DNA from 3 places in the Bradyrhizobium sp. USDA 4503 genome. Region 3 is predicted to be linked to each of the others. Evidence: predicted binding sites of a transcription regulator. Region 3 holds the regulator's gene; each other region holds the start of a gene.
What was found. Region 3 encodes LexA, which represses DNA repair genes until DNA is damaged. Its sites were predicted from a motif close to TGTTCNNNNTGTGTTCNG; they were not measured.
Positions count from the first base shown of each region.

Region 1: a site for LexA is predicted at 2,787-2,804, ahead of ACVMIH_RS27650 (YifB family Mg chelatase-like AAA ATPase). Genes of this name have one in related genera too.
Region 2: a site for LexA is predicted at 2,146-2,163, ahead of ACVMIH_RS34160 (ribonuclease T2 family protein). Genes of this name have one in related genera too.

Region 1 is NZ_JBSRXS010000001.1:5,792,234-5,797,506, reverse strand. It holds gene gshB (glutathione synthase) at 1-656, shown strand, start outside; gene ACVMIH_RS27660 (MBL fold metallo-hydrolase) at 844-1,815, shown strand; gene ACVMIH_RS27655 (hypothetical protein) at 1,888-2,715, opposite strand; gene ACVMIH_RS27650 (YifB family Mg chelatase-like AAA ATPase) at 2,855-4,393, shown strand; gene ACVMIH_RS27645 (hypothetical protein) at 4,513-5,034, shown strand; gene ACVMIH_RS27640 (response regulator) at 5,138-5,273, shown strand, end outside.
Region 2 is NZ_JBSRXS010000001.1:7,165,433-7,170,705, reverse strand. It holds gene ACVMIH_RS34175 (DUF3617 domain-containing protein) at 576-1,106, opposite strand; gene ACVMIH_RS34170 (hypothetical protein) at 1,150-1,449, opposite strand; gene ACVMIH_RS34165 (hypothetical protein) at 1,616-2,092, shown strand; gene ACVMIH_RS34160 (ribonuclease T2 family protein) at 2,207-2,893, shown strand; gene ACVMIH_RS34155 (23S rRNA (adenine(2030)-N(6))-methyltransferase RlmJ) at 3,129-3,989, shown strand; gene ACVMIH_RS34150 (cold-shock protein) at 4,251-4,463, shown strand; gene ACVMIH_RS34145 (outer membrane protein) at 4,737-5,273, opposite strand, start outside.
Region 3 is NZ_JBSRXS010000001.1:1,602,259-1,607,531, forward strand. It holds gene ACVMIH_RS07695 (HAD family hydrolase) at 1-268, shown strand, start outside; gene ACVMIH_RS07700 (molybdopterin molybdotransferase MoeA) at 288-1,499, shown strand; gene lexA (transcriptional repressor LexA) at 1,743-2,447, shown strand; gene ACVMIH_RS07710 (hypothetical protein) at 2,704-3,132, shown strand; gene ACVMIH_RS07715 (hypothetical protein) at 3,278-3,505, shown strand; gene ACVMIH_RS07720 (ComEC/Rec2 family competence protein) at 3,512-5,273, opposite strand, start outside.

The DNA.
Region 1 (5,273 bases), 4.2 Mb from region 3:
CCTCGACCCATTTCCTCGAGCGCATCCATCCGAAGACCTTGGTCGTCAACGACCCGGCCAGCGTGCGCAACGCGCCGGAAAAGCTGTTCGTGATGAACTTCCCGAAGCTGATGCCGCCGACCCTGATCTCGCGCGATCTCGACGAGATCAACGCATTCCGCGACCATCATGGCGCCGTCGTCATGAAGCCGCTGCACGGCCATGGCGGCGCCGCCGTCTTCCGCGTGATGCCGCAGGACATGAACTTCGGCTCGCTGTTCGACATGTTCTCCGTCACGTTCAAGGAGCCCTGGGTGATCCAGCGCTTCCTCCCCGAGGTGAAGCATGGTGACAAGCGCATCATCCTGGTCGACGGCGAGTTCGCCGGCGCCGTCAACCGCGTGCCGGCGGCGGACGATCTGCGCTCCAACATGGTCCGTGGCGGCGCAGCCACGGCGACCGAACTCTCGGATCGCGAGAGCGAAATCTGCGCCACGCTCGGACCGGCGCTGCGCGAACGCGGCCTGCTGTTCGTCGGCATCGACGTGATCGACGGCAACCTGACCGAGATCAACGTCACCTCGCCGACCGGCATCCGCGCAATCCAACGGCTCAATGGCCCCGACGTCGCGGCGATGATTTGGGATACCATCGAGAAGAAGCGCGCCGCGAAATAATCCTCCCTTGTGCGCCGCACAGCTGGCTGAAATTTTAGCCAGCGTTCGATCGCGCATGCGTTCTCCTTATTCTTCTTGCCAGCTTGCGCAGGCGAGGGCAGCATCCGCTTGCCTGCGTCAGGTCAAGCAGCGGGTCAACGCGCGGGCACAACGCGAAAATCTTATAAAAATTCTGGAGGAAGACGTTATGACGCTCAATGTCTCACGACGATCCTTGCTCGCGCTCGGTGCCGGTCTCGGCGCCAGCACCCTGCTCGGGGGCACCGCACAGGCACGCGCGCCGAAGCTCGGCACGCAGACACCCTATTGGCACCGCTTCATGCTCGGCGAAGCCGAAGTGACCGTCGTATCCGACGGGCCGCTTCCGCTCGGCGATCCCTCCGGCACCTTCACCGGTGTGCCGAAGGAGGAGGTGAAGAAGATGCTCTCCGACAACTTCCTCTCGCCCGACAATGTCGTGCTCGAGCAGAATTCGCCGATCGTCAATACCGGCGACAAGCTGATCCTGTTCGACACCGGCATGGGCACGTCGCAACTGTTCGGCAAGACCACCGGGCGGCAGCAGAAGAGTATGCAGGAAGCCGGCATCAAGCCGGAGGACATCGACGCCGTCGTGCTGTCGCACGCGCATATCGATCATATCGGCGGCATCGTCGGCGCCGACGACAAGCCGTTGTTCCCGAATGCGCAATATTACATCGCGCAGAGCGATCTCGAGTTCTGGACCGACGAAGGCAAGATGGGCAGCCCGTTGAAGGATTTCATCGTGCACGCCCGCAAGAACCTGCTGCCGGTGCGCGACCGCATCGTGTTCTTCAAGGACGGCCAGGAATTCCTGCCCGGCGTGACGGCAATCGCGGCGCCAGGCCACACCGTGGGCCACACCATCTTCATGGTGAGCTCGGGCGGCAAATCCTTCGCCTTCCTCGGCGACCTCTCGCATCACGCGGTGCTGCTGCTGGAGCGGCCGCGGATGGAGTTCTCCTACGACACCGATCCGAAGCAGGCGGCGGCGTCGCGGGTCAAGCTGCTGGAAATGCTGGCCGCGAACAAGACGGCCGTGATGTCCTATCACTTCGCTTGGCCGGGCTACGGCCACGTCGCCAAGGCCGGCGAAGGCTTCCACTACTATCCGGAGCCGATGCAGATGAACCTGTGATCTGAACACTCCGTGAGGGGGACAAACGTCGCCCTCACGGATGTGATCGAGAATACCTTACGTCCAGTACGTTTAGGACTTAACGCTGTTGACTTGATCCAGGTAAATCAACCAGCGCAAGAATGCGGTACCGTTACTTATGGCCAAAACCGCAAGATCAATCGGCGGTTGGACCGGCTCCTCACTGCCCTGTTCATGGCGATAATTGTGCGAAGAATCTATCCAGTCCCTGAACGATGCTAGCTGTTTGTTGGCAGCACGCATTGCAACTGCGTCGTTCACATATGTCTGCTGAATAATTGAGCTTAGGTAAGTTTCCGCAGCGCCCGCATTCAGCTGAGGTGCGGACGGAAACATCAAACGAAAGAGCCCCTCCACTGCGCTAAAAATCGCTCGCCATGCGTCTTTGCCGTTGGGAGGCTGCTCAGCCAATTGATCAGATATTCGTTCGAACGCCGCCAAGCTGTTCGAGTATCGAGCATTCTGAAGTCCCGCCAGCGTAGATCGACGGTTCCGCTGGAATTCCTTGTCTACGGCCGGGTGAACAACGCATCCTTCATCGATTTCATACGCAAGACGTTCTTCGGTAAAGATGCGTCGAACTTCCTGCTGCCAAATACGTGCTCCGGCTGATTGGCCTCTCTTTACGAAGAACGCGTTGGCAAGCGTGATGCAATCAAGGAAATCGCGAATGTCACACTTCTCGCAGAACGAAATCCATTCGATATTATAAGTGGCCTTTACCTTAATTCCCAACTCACGCTCTAACAGATCCCGTAGCTCTGGCGTGGTCTCATCGGTGGTGACTCTCTCCATCAATTTTCCGACGCGCCGGCGAGCACGCGCGCTGTCCGATGTTGGTCCCGCTTGATCAATGTACAGTTGGCTATAACGGGACATATTGCCCTCATTTCAGTTCTTGGGACTTCACTGGCCGCATCCTTATCGTACGGGACAGCTCCGCCGAAGTTTGTTCTTGTAATGTTCTTGCGCTTTCCACTAGTTTCTACTACCCTCGATTGCGGAAGATAGGGGCAGCATGGTTCAGCGCGTTTCCACCGTCGCATTCGAGGGGATCGAGGCCCGCGCGGTCGACGTGCAGGTCCAGGTTGCGCCGGGATTGCCCGCATTCGCGATCGTCGGCCTGCCCGACAAGGCGGTGTCGGAAGCCCGCGAACGCGTGCGTTCGGCGCTGATCGCCTCCGGCCTCGCGCTTCCCGCCCGCCGCATCACCGTCAACCTCGCACCCGCCGACCTGCCCAAGGAGGGCAGCCATTACGACCTGCCGATCGCGCTCGGCCTGATGGCGGCGATCGGCGCGATCCCGCCGGATGCGCTGAACGGCTTCACCGTGCTCGGCGAGCTCGGGCTCGACGGCTCGCTCGCGCCGGTGGCGGGCGTGCTGCCCGCGGCAATCGGCGCCAATTCGCGCGACGAGGGATTGATCTGCCCGGCCGCCTGCGGCTCGGAAGCCGCCTGGGCCAGTCCGGACATCCAGATCATCGCGGCAGATTCGCTGATCCAGATCGCCAACCACTTCAAGGGCACGCAGGTGCTGTCGCGGCCGCAGCCGAAGGTGCATGAGCGCGAGGAAACGCTTTTGGACCTGCGCGACATCAAGGGCCAGGAGAGCGCGAAACGCGCGCTCGAGATCGCCGCCGCCGGCGGTCATCATCTTCTGATGATCGGCTCGCCCGGCGCCGGCAAATCGATGCTGGCGGCGCGACTGCCCTCGATCCTGCCGCCGCTGTCGCCGTCGGAGCTGCTCGAAGTCTCGATGATCGCCTCGGTTGCCGGCGAGATCCGCGACGGCGCCCTGACCGCGCGACGCCCGTTCCGCAGCCCGCATCATTCCGCCAGCATGGCCGCGCTGACCGGCGGCGGCATGCGCGCCAAACCGGGCGAGATCTCGCTGGCGCATCAGGGCGTGCTGTTCCTCGACGAATTGCCGGAGTTCGATCCGCGCGTGCTGGATTCGCTGCGTCAGCCGCTGGAGAACGGCGAGGTTTCGGTGAGCAGGGCCAACCACCGCGTCACCTATCCGGCGCGCTTCATGCTGGTCGCGGCCATGAACCCGTGCCGTTGCGGCCATGCCTATGAACCCGGCTATTCCTGCAAGCGCGGCCGGCTCGACCGCTGCACCGGCGACTACCAGATGCGGATCTCCGGCCCGCTGATGGATCGCATCGACCTGCGGATCGAGGTGCCCGCCGTGACCGCGGCCGATCTGATCCTGCCGCCGCCGGCGGAGGGATCGGCCGAGGTTGCCGCCCGCGTCGCGGCCGCGCGCGACATCCAGCTCGCGCGCTATGCGGCTGCCGGCATGCCGCATGTCCGCACCAATGCGGAAGCGCCGAGTTCGCTGCTCGAGACCATCGCGCAACCCGACGCGCATGGGCAGAAGCTGCTGCGCGAGGCCGCCGACAACATGCACCTCACCGCGCGCGGCTATCACCGCGTGCTGCGGGTGGCGCGCACGCTTGCCGATCTCGACGGCGCCGAGACGATCGGCCGGCTACATCTCGCCGAAGCGCTGTCTTATCGTGCATTGGCCGACGATTTGCGCCGCGCGGCGTGATCTCCGCCGGCTTCCGGCCGGTGCCCGCCGCGTCAACGTGACAGTAACCACTCTCATTTACGCTCCGCAAACCATAAGCACCGCGATCGGCGGCAAGCTTGGGTCGAGCGAGTTGTGTCATGTTGCGTTTGAAGATTTTGACCTCGGTGGTCCCCCTTGCCGTGGCCGCGGTCCTTGCCCGCGCCGAATTCCTGCCGGGCCCGCGGCCCTGCATCGAGGTGGGCGGCGCCACGATGCAGATCGCATCGATCCCCTGGCTGGCGCAGCTTCACGTCAGCTTCACTGACGACCCCAGCCAGGCCACCGTCCGGGTCCAGATCGCCGACAGCGCCGACGCCGCCGACTTCACCGTGATCGACGACATCGACGACGCCGAGGCCGGCGCCTGCGAGAGCAGCGCGACGGCGCAGCTGATCGGGATTTCCGGCGATGCCTCGGCAACCGGCCCCGTCATCTATCTGACGCGTGATGCTGGCCCGTCCGACTACCGTGTCTTCGTGCAATCGAAGACGTTCTCGGTGCGGGATGCCGCGGCCTTGATCGTCAGCGCCCGCGGCGGACACCGCCGACTTGAAGCCGCATCGCCCGCACCTGACACGCGCGTCCCGAACCGGGTCATGGCGGAATTAACCTCCCGCTAACCTTGTTCTGAGGGCAGCGCGAAATGGCCACCAATTTCAAGCACTTTGCAAGCTGGCCGACGCATCGTCAGCGCCAGATCAAGCTGTCTCAGGGTCACCATTGATGGGGCGTTTCTTCCGGATCAAGTTGCGCCTTCGCCGCTTCCTCCGGCGCCATTCCTGGCTCGCGACGATCGTGCGCTCGTTCACGATCTTCTCCGTCGCGTTCGGCAGCGCCTTCGGGTTCATTTCGGGCGCGC
Region 2 (5,273 bases), 5.6 Mb from region 3:
GCGCAACACTGGAGTGATTCAAGATGCGCATCACTGGAACGATTCAAAACGACATGTTGGCGCGTCAGGCTTTCGACACGACGAATGCGATGCGCGTCGTCTCTCGCAGAGAGTCTCTCGAACGCGAGGTACGCGGCGATCATTCAATGACGTTGCATCCCGTCGACGTCATCACGCGCCGAGGAGCACACGAACGCGGTGAACCGTCATCTCCGCGCAAAGGCTATCGCTTTTCGTGGCGGCGTGCTCGTGGCCATCCTTCGAGACGCCCGCCATTCGGCGGGCTCCTCAGGATGAGGTCTTGTTCTGCGGCACAATAGTAGACCCTCATGGTGAGGAGCGCCTCTTGCGGCGCGTCTCGAACCACGAGGCCAAGCACTTGCGCGGTCGCCAAGGGGCATATGCGATAGCCCTGGTGACGGGAAGTATCGGATGGATTGCACATCGCCTCAGCGCAAGATTGCTTTGCAATTTTGTCGCGAGCTACTCGAAGTGATGGTGGTGCAAGCTGCGCAGCCTCTCAGCATGCGAGGCGATGCATTCGGGCGCCCGGCAACAGCCGGATGCGCTGCGCGCTACTTCTGCTTGGGCATGAGGCCCTTCAGCTTTTCCATGTCCTTGACGTTCATCTTCATGCCGCCGGGCATGATGATGTCGCCGGCCTTCTGGTCGCTCTTGCAGGCGCCGAGCCATTTCGCCTCGATGGTCATCGTGGTGTCGCGCGAGCCGGCCGCGCCGCCCTCGGCATGCGAGGTGCTCTTCACCGTGTAGGCGGAATTGAAATCGCCGACGATCTCGGCATGGCTCTGCATCGTCATGCCGGCGACGCTGCAGACGCTGTCGCTGACATAGCCGGTCGCGGTCTTCTTGATATCCTGCTTCGAGCAGACTTCCTTGGCCATCGGCGAGGCCGCCGCGCTCATCTCCTTGTCGGTGGTCTCGTCGGTGCAGTGCTGCATGGTGATTTCGGGCATCGGCCCGCCGGTGCGCACCATCTTCATCTCCCACAGACCGGCCTTGCGGATCGGCAGGTCGACGGCACTTGCGGCGCCAGCGGACAGGACAAGGCACACAGCCGAACCAAGCAAGGCAAGCTGTCGGGTCATGCGGTCGGCTCCCGGCTGAACGATCGAAAGATCCGGTGCGCGCTCAGTAGAGCGTGCGCAGCGGCCTCTGGGCTGCGCCATAGGGCACCCAGCGACAGGCGAAAGAGATGTAGCCGCCCGGATAGTTCTGCATCGCAAGGAACTTAACCACCTTGCCGTAGGAGGCGCAGTGATCGACTGCGAGTTGCCGGGCGTCGCTCTGGGTCGCCAGCGTATAGGCGATGATACCGCCGGTATCATTGCCCTTGAACGGCGGTACCGGCTGCATCCAATCCGCCCGCGCCGGCACAACGGCCAGCATCCCGCAAACGGCAACCAGGCACGCGGCCAATTTCCTTCGCATCGCAGACTCCATTTCGCTTCGAGCCAACATAGAGTGCGCCGGCGACCGTGAAAAGAACGAGCCGGCTCCCCAAAGTGGACTTCTCCGCAGGTGTTGCCGCCCTGCACTTGACCTTGCCGGGGCTTCGCGGCACCGTCCGCGGCATCGGATAATCGGGTGGATTCCCATGCGCAACCTGTTCAACTCCCGCAATAAACTCGGCCGCAAGCTCGGCCTCGGCGCCGCACTCGTGGTCGGCCTGCTGGCTTTCGGGGGTACGGCCCAAGCCGCCAATCCGCTCGAAATGAACTTCTGGCTGTCCGGCCCGCGCTATGACGGCAATGTGGCCCCATGCGAGAAGGCCCTGACAGTCATCAGCACGCAATTCCAGGAAAAGGAAGCCACCTTCTGGAATTCGCCGCTCGTGATCACCGGCTTCAACGGGATTCACGAAACCGCCTTCCGCCCCTGGCAGTCCGACAATATCCCGCGCCGTTATTGCACGGGCGAGGCGATGCTGAGCGACGGCAAAGTGCGCAAGGTGCACTATTCGATCATCGAGGACGGCGGCTTTGCCAGCATCAATCAGGGCGTCGAATGGTGCGTCGCGGGGCTCGACCGCAACTGGACCTATAACCCGTCCTGCAAGGCCGCGCGGCCCTGATCTCCGACCAGATTGCTAAAGCAGGAGCCGCCGCCATTTGGACGGCGGCTTTTTGTTCTTGAAATGTTCTCGCGGCCTGCTAGGCTCTGGGCGGTCGAGTGAGGGAGCGTTTTGATGCCTCGGTTGGACACGATTTCCCGATTTTTGATTTCGGTTGCCATTATTCTGTGCGGTGCGGTCGGGGCGTCGGCCCAGGATCGCCGCCAGAATGCGCCCGGTGAGTTCGATTTCTATGTGCTGTCGCTGTCGTGGTCGCCCTCGTTCTGCGAGGCGGCGAGCGAGCGCGGCAACAACGGCCGCGGCACGCAGGCGCAATGCGGCGGACGGCCCTATTCCTTCGTGGTGCACGGCCTGTGGCCGCAATATGAGCGGGGCTTTCCGGAATACTGCCAGCGGCCTTCGCCGCGACTCGCCCGCAGCATCATGAGCTCGATGCTCGACCTGATGCCGGCGCCCGGGCTGATCTACAACGAGTGGGACAAGCACGGCACCTGCTCCGGTCTCGGCGAGCGCGCCTATTTCGAAGCCATCCGCAAGGCCCGCGCCACGGTGAAGATCCCCGAGGAATTCCTGCAATTGTCGGAGCCGAAGACGGTCGCGCCCGACGAGCTGGAGACGGCATTCATCAAGGTCAATCCGGGCCTCAGCAACTCCGCGATCTCGGTGACCTGCGACAGCAAGCGGCTCAGCGAGGTGCGGATCTGCCTCAGCAAGGATCTGCAATTCCGCTCCTGCGAGGAAATCGACCGCCGCGCCTGCCGCCGCGATCAGGTGCTGATGCCGCCGGTTCGCGGCGGCTGAAACTCTGGGTCATGGCCGGCAGACCCGCGCTGCGCGTCGTCGCGCAGCATGTCCCGGCCACCTGCGCCATCGCGAAACAAGCAAGATAAGGCGCAGATGCCCGGGAGCCCCGGCTACGCCAAGGCTTCGCCGAGCTCGGACGTTACCCCCGCCGAAGCTTTAGCGAAGGCCGGGACAAGCCCGGGCATGACGAGTACAACATGCGCACCCTTTGGGAGCGCAGCACGATCATCACATGAACTACCGTCACGCCTTTCATGCCGGCAGCTTTGCCGACGTCATCAAGCACATCGTGCTGGTGCGCATGCTCACCTATCTGCAGGACAAGCCGGCGCCGTTCCGCGTCATCGACACCCATGCCGGCGCCGGTCTCTATGATTTGACGTCGAGCGAAGCGCAGCGCGGCGGCGAATGGCTCACCGGCATCGCGCGGCTGATGCAGGCGCGGCTCTCCGACCAGGCATTGCCGCTGATCGCGCCCTATCTCGACATCGTCAGAGCATTCAATCCGAAAGGCGAGCTGAAAGCCTATCCTGGTTCGCCGTTGATCGCGCGGGCGCTGCTGCGTCCGCAAGATCGCCTCACCGCCTGCGAGATCGAACCGTCGGCGCGCAAACAACTGATCGACGCGCTGCGACGCGACGCGCAAGCGCGCGTCGTCGATCTCGACGGCTGGATGGCGCTGCCCGCATTCGTGCCGCCGAACGAACGGCGCGGCCTGGTGCTGATCGATCCGCCGTTCGAAGCGAAGGACGAGTTCGAGCGGCTGGCCAGTGCTTTCACGGAAGCGTACGCGAAGTGGCCGACCGGCTCGTATCTTTTGTGGTACCCCGTAAAAACCCGGAGAGCCACCGATGAGCTAACGCGCAGTGTGGCTGCTGCAGCAGCAAGCAGCCGGCCCGCCGGCAAATGCCTGCGATTGGAATTCAGTGTGGCACCGCAAGAAGCAGGCGCAGGCCTCGTTTCCACAGGGCTTTTGCTGGTGAATCCGCCGTGGACGCTGGCGAATGAGTTGAAGGTCATCCTGCCCGAACTCGAGAAGCCGCTCGGTCAAGGCGGCGCGGGACGCTTCAGACTCGAGACGCCTAAACCATGATCGACAACCTCCTACTGAAAAGTTCAATTTTGAGCATAGGCAATTTGCGCGGAACCGTATTATGCTCATCCTGTTACGACTGGCTTTACGTTCCGCTTCCGCGAATGGTTGCGGCGGAGTGACAAGGCCGAAATAAATCCAGGCAGACCGGCGGCGTGACGCCGGCCTGTTCAGGTGGCCAAGCTTCCGACAAGCGAATGTCGGTCAACCGCTACGCGGCGTGCGCGTAGCGGTGGAGCAATACGGGGGAGGAGTTTCCCGATGGCCATGACTGGGACAGTCAAGTTCTTCAACGGAGAGCGTGGCTACGGCTTCATCAAGCCTGATGATGGCGGCCGCGATGTGTTCGTTCACATCACAGCTGTCGAGCGTGCAGGATTGAAGGACCTGACTGAAGGACAACGCATTACGTTCGAGGTTGAGCCCGACAAGAAGGGCAAGGGCCCGAAGGCGGTCAACCTGGTGGTCTCATGACGAGCGCTCGCGATGCGCGGCTTGGAATGAACACCGAATGAGGCGTTGCGTGTGAGTTGGCTGCCGAGCGCGTGGCTGGCGCTCGCTGGATGACCACCTGCATGATGCGGACGCGACCGGCGGAGCCGCATATCCCACACGTGCGGCCCACCGATTGGATTCGCGCACGCCGCGGCATGCATGTCGCATGCGCGACGTTGAGATCATCAACACAAAGAAAAACCCGGCCGCGCTAGGCGCGGCCGGGAGTTGATGGTCGACGTTTTCTTGTTCTCAGAAGTGATAGTTGATGCCGGCGCGAACCAGGCTGAAGCTGTAGCCGTTCGACACGCCACCGGTGATCGTGAAATTGCTGTTGGCAAGGTCGACGTAGAGATACTCGATCTTGGCGCTCCAGTGCGGGGCAAAGCCCATTTCGGCGCCGGCACCGACGGTGAAGCCCGCATTGGTGTGGCTCTCCGCGATGCCGAACGTCTCGCCGCGCAGTTCGCCGAAGGCGAGACCGCCGGTCGCGTAGAACAGCACGTTGTTGACCGCATAGCCGGCGCGGCCGCGCACCGTGCCGAACCACGGGTTGGAGAACTTCCACGGCGCGAACCGGTCGTCGGCTGTGGTGCCCTGGATATCGGCCTCGATACCGAACACCCAGGGGGAGCCGTTCTGGAAGTTGTAGCCGGCCTGTACACCGCCGACGAAACCAGACGGCTTGGTCGGGTTGTTCTCCACCGAGCCCCAGCCATAGCCGACATTGCCGCCGAGATAGGGGCCGGCCCAGCTATAGGCATTGAGCGGCTGATAGACGGTATAGGG
Region 3 (5,273 bases):
TGTCGCGCATTTCTCGGTCACCCACGCCGAGCTGCTCAGCCATTTCCGCAACGTCTTCCTGTCCTCGAGCATCGGCTTCCGCAAACCCGACGCCGAGGCCTATGATCATGTGGTAAAAGCCATCGGCGTGCCGGCGTCGCAGATCCTGTTTTTCGACGACCTAGCCGCCAATATCGAAGGTGCGCGGGCGCGCGGCCTTCATGCTATCCACGTGACATCGACGGATGACGTGGCAAGGGCTTTGACCGCACTTGGTATTGAAACTTAGGAATTGAGGAGCTCTGAGCGTGGCCCTGATGCCGGTTGCCGATGCCCTGTCCGCCGTCCTCGCCGGCGCCGAACCGCTGCCGGAGGAGATGGTCGCGCTCGATGCCGCCTACCACCGCACGCTTGCGCACGACCTCGCGGCGCTCCGCACCCAGCCGCCGCAGCCGATGTCGGCGATGGACGGCTATGCAGTGCGCGCCGCCGATGCGGCCGATCTAAAGGCCCGGCTCAAGGTGATCGGCGAAGTCGCCGCCGGACGGCCGTTCGAGCGGACGGTCGGCGCCGGCGAGGCGGTGCGGATCTTCACCGGCGGCGTGATCCCCAATGGCGCCGACGCTGTGATCATCCAGGAAGACACCGCCGTCGACGGCGACCACATCACGATCTCGGAGGCCGCCAGCGTCGGGCGGCACATCCGCCCGGCTGGGGTCGACTTCCGTGAGGGCGAGGTGCTGCTCGCCGGCGGCAGCCGCCTGTCCGACCGCGCGCTGTCGCTGGCGGCCGCCATGAACTATCCGGAACTTGCGGTGCGCCGCCGCCCGAAGGTCGCGGTGCTGGCGACCGGCGACGAGCTGGTGATGCCGGGCTCGCAGCCCGGCCCCGGCCAGATCGTCTATTCCAACGGCTACGCGCTGCGGGCGCTGGCGCGCGCCGAGGGCGCCGAGACCGTCGACCTCGGCGTTGCCGCCGACACGGTGGAGGCGACCACGGCCGGTATCCGCCGGGCACGCGAGGCCGGCGCCGATGTCCTCATCACGACAGGCGGCGCCTCGGTCGGCGACCACGATCTCGTCAAGCGGTCGCTGGAAGCCGAGGGGGTCGAGATGGCGTTCTGGCGGATTGCGATGCGGCCCGGCAAGCCGATGATGCATGGCCGGCTCGGCGCGATGCGGGTGATCGGCCTGCCGGGCAATCCGGTGTCGTCCTATGTCTGCGCCTTCCTGTTCCTGGTGCCGTTGATTCGGGCGCTGAGCGGCCGGAAAGTGATTCATCATCGCCGCGCGAGCGCCCTGCTCGGCCGCGACCTCGCCGCCAACGACCAGCGCGAGGACTATCTGCGTGCACGGCTCGAAGCGCGCGAGGACGGCACGCTGATCGCAACGCCGGTGACGCAGCAGGACTCGTCGCTGCTCGGGAATCTCGCTGCGGCACGGGCACTTCTCGTGCGCCCGCCGTTCGCGGCGGCGGCCGTCGAAGGCAGCGAATGCGAGATCCTGACACTGCCCGAATAGGGTTTTCGCGCCCCGCCGATTGTGCGTTGCCCGACACGTTCACCGGAAATTAAGTGGTTGCGGAACACATATCGAACATATAGTGTCCGTTCATGATTTGTTTCGAGTACTGGTGTCTACATTCGGGAAGCTGCATGGAAGCAGGTGCATTGAGCACATGCTCCTGAGGTCAGGCCCGGCCTGCAGGCCCCACCAGAAGAGTCTCGGAATCGAACGACGCTATCAACCGGGGGAATACTCGAGATGCTCACGCGCAAACAGTACGAACTACTGCGTTTCATCAATGAACGTCTGAAAGAGGCCGGCGTACCGCCCTCCTTCGACGAGATGAAGGATGCGCTCGACCTGCGCTCGAAGTCCGGTATCCACCGCCTGATCACTGCGCTGGAGGAGCGCGGCTTCATCCGCCGCCTGCCGAACCGCGCCCGCGCCATCGAGGTCATCAAGCTGCCCGAACTCTCGGCCGGCGGCGGCAACGGTCGCCGCGGCTTCACGCCCAGCGTCATCGAAGGCACCCTCGGCCGGCGCGCCAGCACGCCGCCGATTGCCGAGGACGACGGCAACCGTCCGGTCGCGGTCCCCGTGATGGGCCGGATCGCCGCCGGTACGCCGATCGAGGCGCTGCAGACCCGCAGCCACACCATTAGCGTGCCGCCCGACATGCTCGGTGCCGGCGAGCACTATGCGCTCGAGGTGCGCGGCGACTCGATGGTCGATGCCGGCATCCTCGACGGCGACATGGCGCTGATCCAGCGCAACGACGTCGCCAATACCGGCGACATCGTGGTGGCGCTGATCGACGAGGAGGAAGCCACCCTGAAGCGCTTCCGCCGCCGCGGCGCATCGATCGCGCTCGAGCCGGCCAACACCGCCTATGAAGTGCGCATCCTGCCGCCGAACCGGGTCCGCATCCAGGGCAAGCTGATCGGCCTTTATCGCAAATACTGAACTGCAAATACTTGCGGCGGCCGGGAACGAGCAACACGTCGGATCGTTCCTTGCATGATAGCGTAGCGTACGGCCTGCCCGATGCGCTCCGATACCTCTCGCGCAGCGTCGCGTGTTTGTGATCGGAGCGATCTCGGACCAGTCGTACAATCGCCCAGAAACGAGCAGACGCTCGTTCGCTATCGTCCACTCTGGTAGAGGCCCTAATGCCTCAAGGAGAGGCACGGGTCGCTACCTCGAAATGAGGAGCCATCCGATGTGTGACTATAGTCTGCACGCCGTGGCATCGCGCCCCGCCATTGTCGGAGAGACGCTGATCACGACGACGTTCCGCGGCACGTCGACCCGCGGCTTTGCTTCGGAGAACGATCCCACTGTCGCGGTCTGCATGCTGCCGGGCACCGAGCTCGCTTTCGCCGAGAACGTTCGCTACGACAGCCGCTGGATCTGGACCAAGACGCTGAACTATCGCGTCGGCGTGTTCAACGAAGTCGAGCCCGACGTGCCTGATCGGCATCATGACGCGGTCGAATTCCCCGACGGCAGCCATGTGCTGGTGACCCAGCTGGTCGAGGGACAGCGCGTCAGCGTGCTGCAATTGCCGGCGCTGCATCCGCCGGTCGAGCAGAAGCCGAAGGTTGTGGAGCGGCGGCCCTCCGCATTCGCAACCCTGTTTTTGGGTTGAGCGCATCGTCGCCGCGGAATGAGCTGTTCGGCGGCGGATGACCTAAGCAATTTCGGGCGACCCCGGACTCCCGCTTCCGGGGCGCAGAAGGAGATTTGCGTCGGCCGGCACCTTGGCGCATCATCGGGCACGGAGGACGTGCGCGGTGGTCGATAAGGTCACATGGCAAAAGGCTGGACGCGTCACGGAACCGGGCCGCTACATGTTCCGGTTCGGTTGGCTGACGGTAACGGCCGACGACCTGAAAGTCTGGGAGCAATTTCCCGAGGCTTCCTTCACCCTCGTCAAGAAGCCCGACGCCGGCCCCGACTCCGACGAATACCATCTCGGCCTGTTCGAGTTGCCGAGCAGCCCCTCGCCGGACCACGGCTAATCCTCGCTAATCATCGCCCTGCAGATCGGTCTCGGCCGGCGTCGCATCCACCGCAGGCCGCGGCGCGGCGGCGGGCGCGCGCAGCGTCGTTTCGCTCTCGCCGTCGCCGGGAACCGCCGGCGACCACGGCCGGTCGATCCCGCCGGGCTTGACCGCATCGACGGCGTAGCCGTCCCTGATCCTTCGCAGCACCAGCGCGCCGTGGCGGCGCAGCCGCTCGGCATCGATCACCGATGCCGCGCAGCCCTGCGGCGCCGGCCGCGCCGTCACGATCAGGGCTGCGCGCTCGCAGTCGTCCGCCAGCGCCTCCGGCCGGGTCGCCAGCGCGACGAAGACGCCGCCGGGTCCCTGGGTCACGCAGCCGCCGGCATCGCACGAGACGCCCTCGCCGAGCGACGCATCGGTGGCGGTGCGCGCGTCGGCGTCCGCCGCCAGCCACTCCTTGACCAAAAATGCATCCTTGGCGCTGTGCATCAGATGCAGCCACCCGTCACCGCCACGCACCGCGACGTTGCGGCCGTCGCCGGAGATCAGCACGTCCGGCTGCGGCACTTTGAGCGCCCAGACCGAGGCCACCAGCAACAGCGCCGCGCCTGACCAGCGCAGCGGCGTGCGCAGCAGCCCGAGCAGGATGATGCCGGCGCTCGCTGCGATCAGCGGCCCGATGCCGAACGCCGCCATGCGGCCGACCGCGCCCGGGAGTGCGGCGACCCATTGCGTCACCAGGATCATCCAGTCGATGCCAAGACCCATGATCGCCCAGAACACGCCGTCGAAGCCGAACGGCATGGCGACGAGCCCCAGCAGGCCGGCCGGCATCACGACCGCCGACACGACAGGCATCGCCGCAAGGTTGGCGAGCAGCCCGTAGGGCGTCACGCGGTGGAAATGGAACGCGGCATAGGGCGTCGTCGCCAGCCCCGCCACCAGCGAGGCCAGCATCAGCATCGTGAGCTCGCGGCCGCCCCACAGCGCAACCCGCGCAGTTGCCGAATGGTCGGGCGACGCCAGCAGGTTCGGCAGCCCGATCTGCACCAGCGCCACCAGCCCGAGCGTTGCCGCAAACGACATCTGGAAACTGGGATGCACCAGCGCCTCCGGCGCGATCGCGAGCACGATCAGCGCCGCCACCGCCAGGGTCCGGAAGGTGATCGCGCGGCGGTCGACGATCACGGCGAGCAGCACCACGGCGGTCATGAAGAACGACCGCTGCGTCGCGACCTCGGCGCCCGACAGCAACAGATAGAACGCCGCGGCGACCAGCGCGGCCGCCGCCGCCCATTTCTTGATCGGATGCCCCGCCGTCAGCGCCGGAAACAGCGCGAGCAGCGCGCGCACCGCGAAGAACACGACGCCGGCGACCACGGCCATGTGGTAGCCGGAGATCGACAGCACATGGCCGAGCCCCGAGATGAACATCGCATCGTTGACCGGCGTCGAGATCGCATCGCGCCGGCCGGTGAGCAAGGCGGTCGCGATCGCGCGCTGGTCGCCGTCGAGCGTGGTGCGAATCCGCGCGTCGATGGCGTCGCGCAGGCCCTGCATGAAGGCGGCGTAGCGCAGCGCAAAGCCGCCGGTCGCAGGCGGCTCCCTGGTCTTGACCGCGCCCATCACGAAGCCGGAGGCGCCGATGCCCTGGAAATACAGGTCGCGGCCGAAATCATAGGAGCCCGGGCGCTGCGGCCCGAGCGGCGGCAGCAGCCGTGCCTTCAATTCAACGAAGCTGCCGACATCGGGCGCGGTGCCCTTCTTCACCGAGAGCCGGACC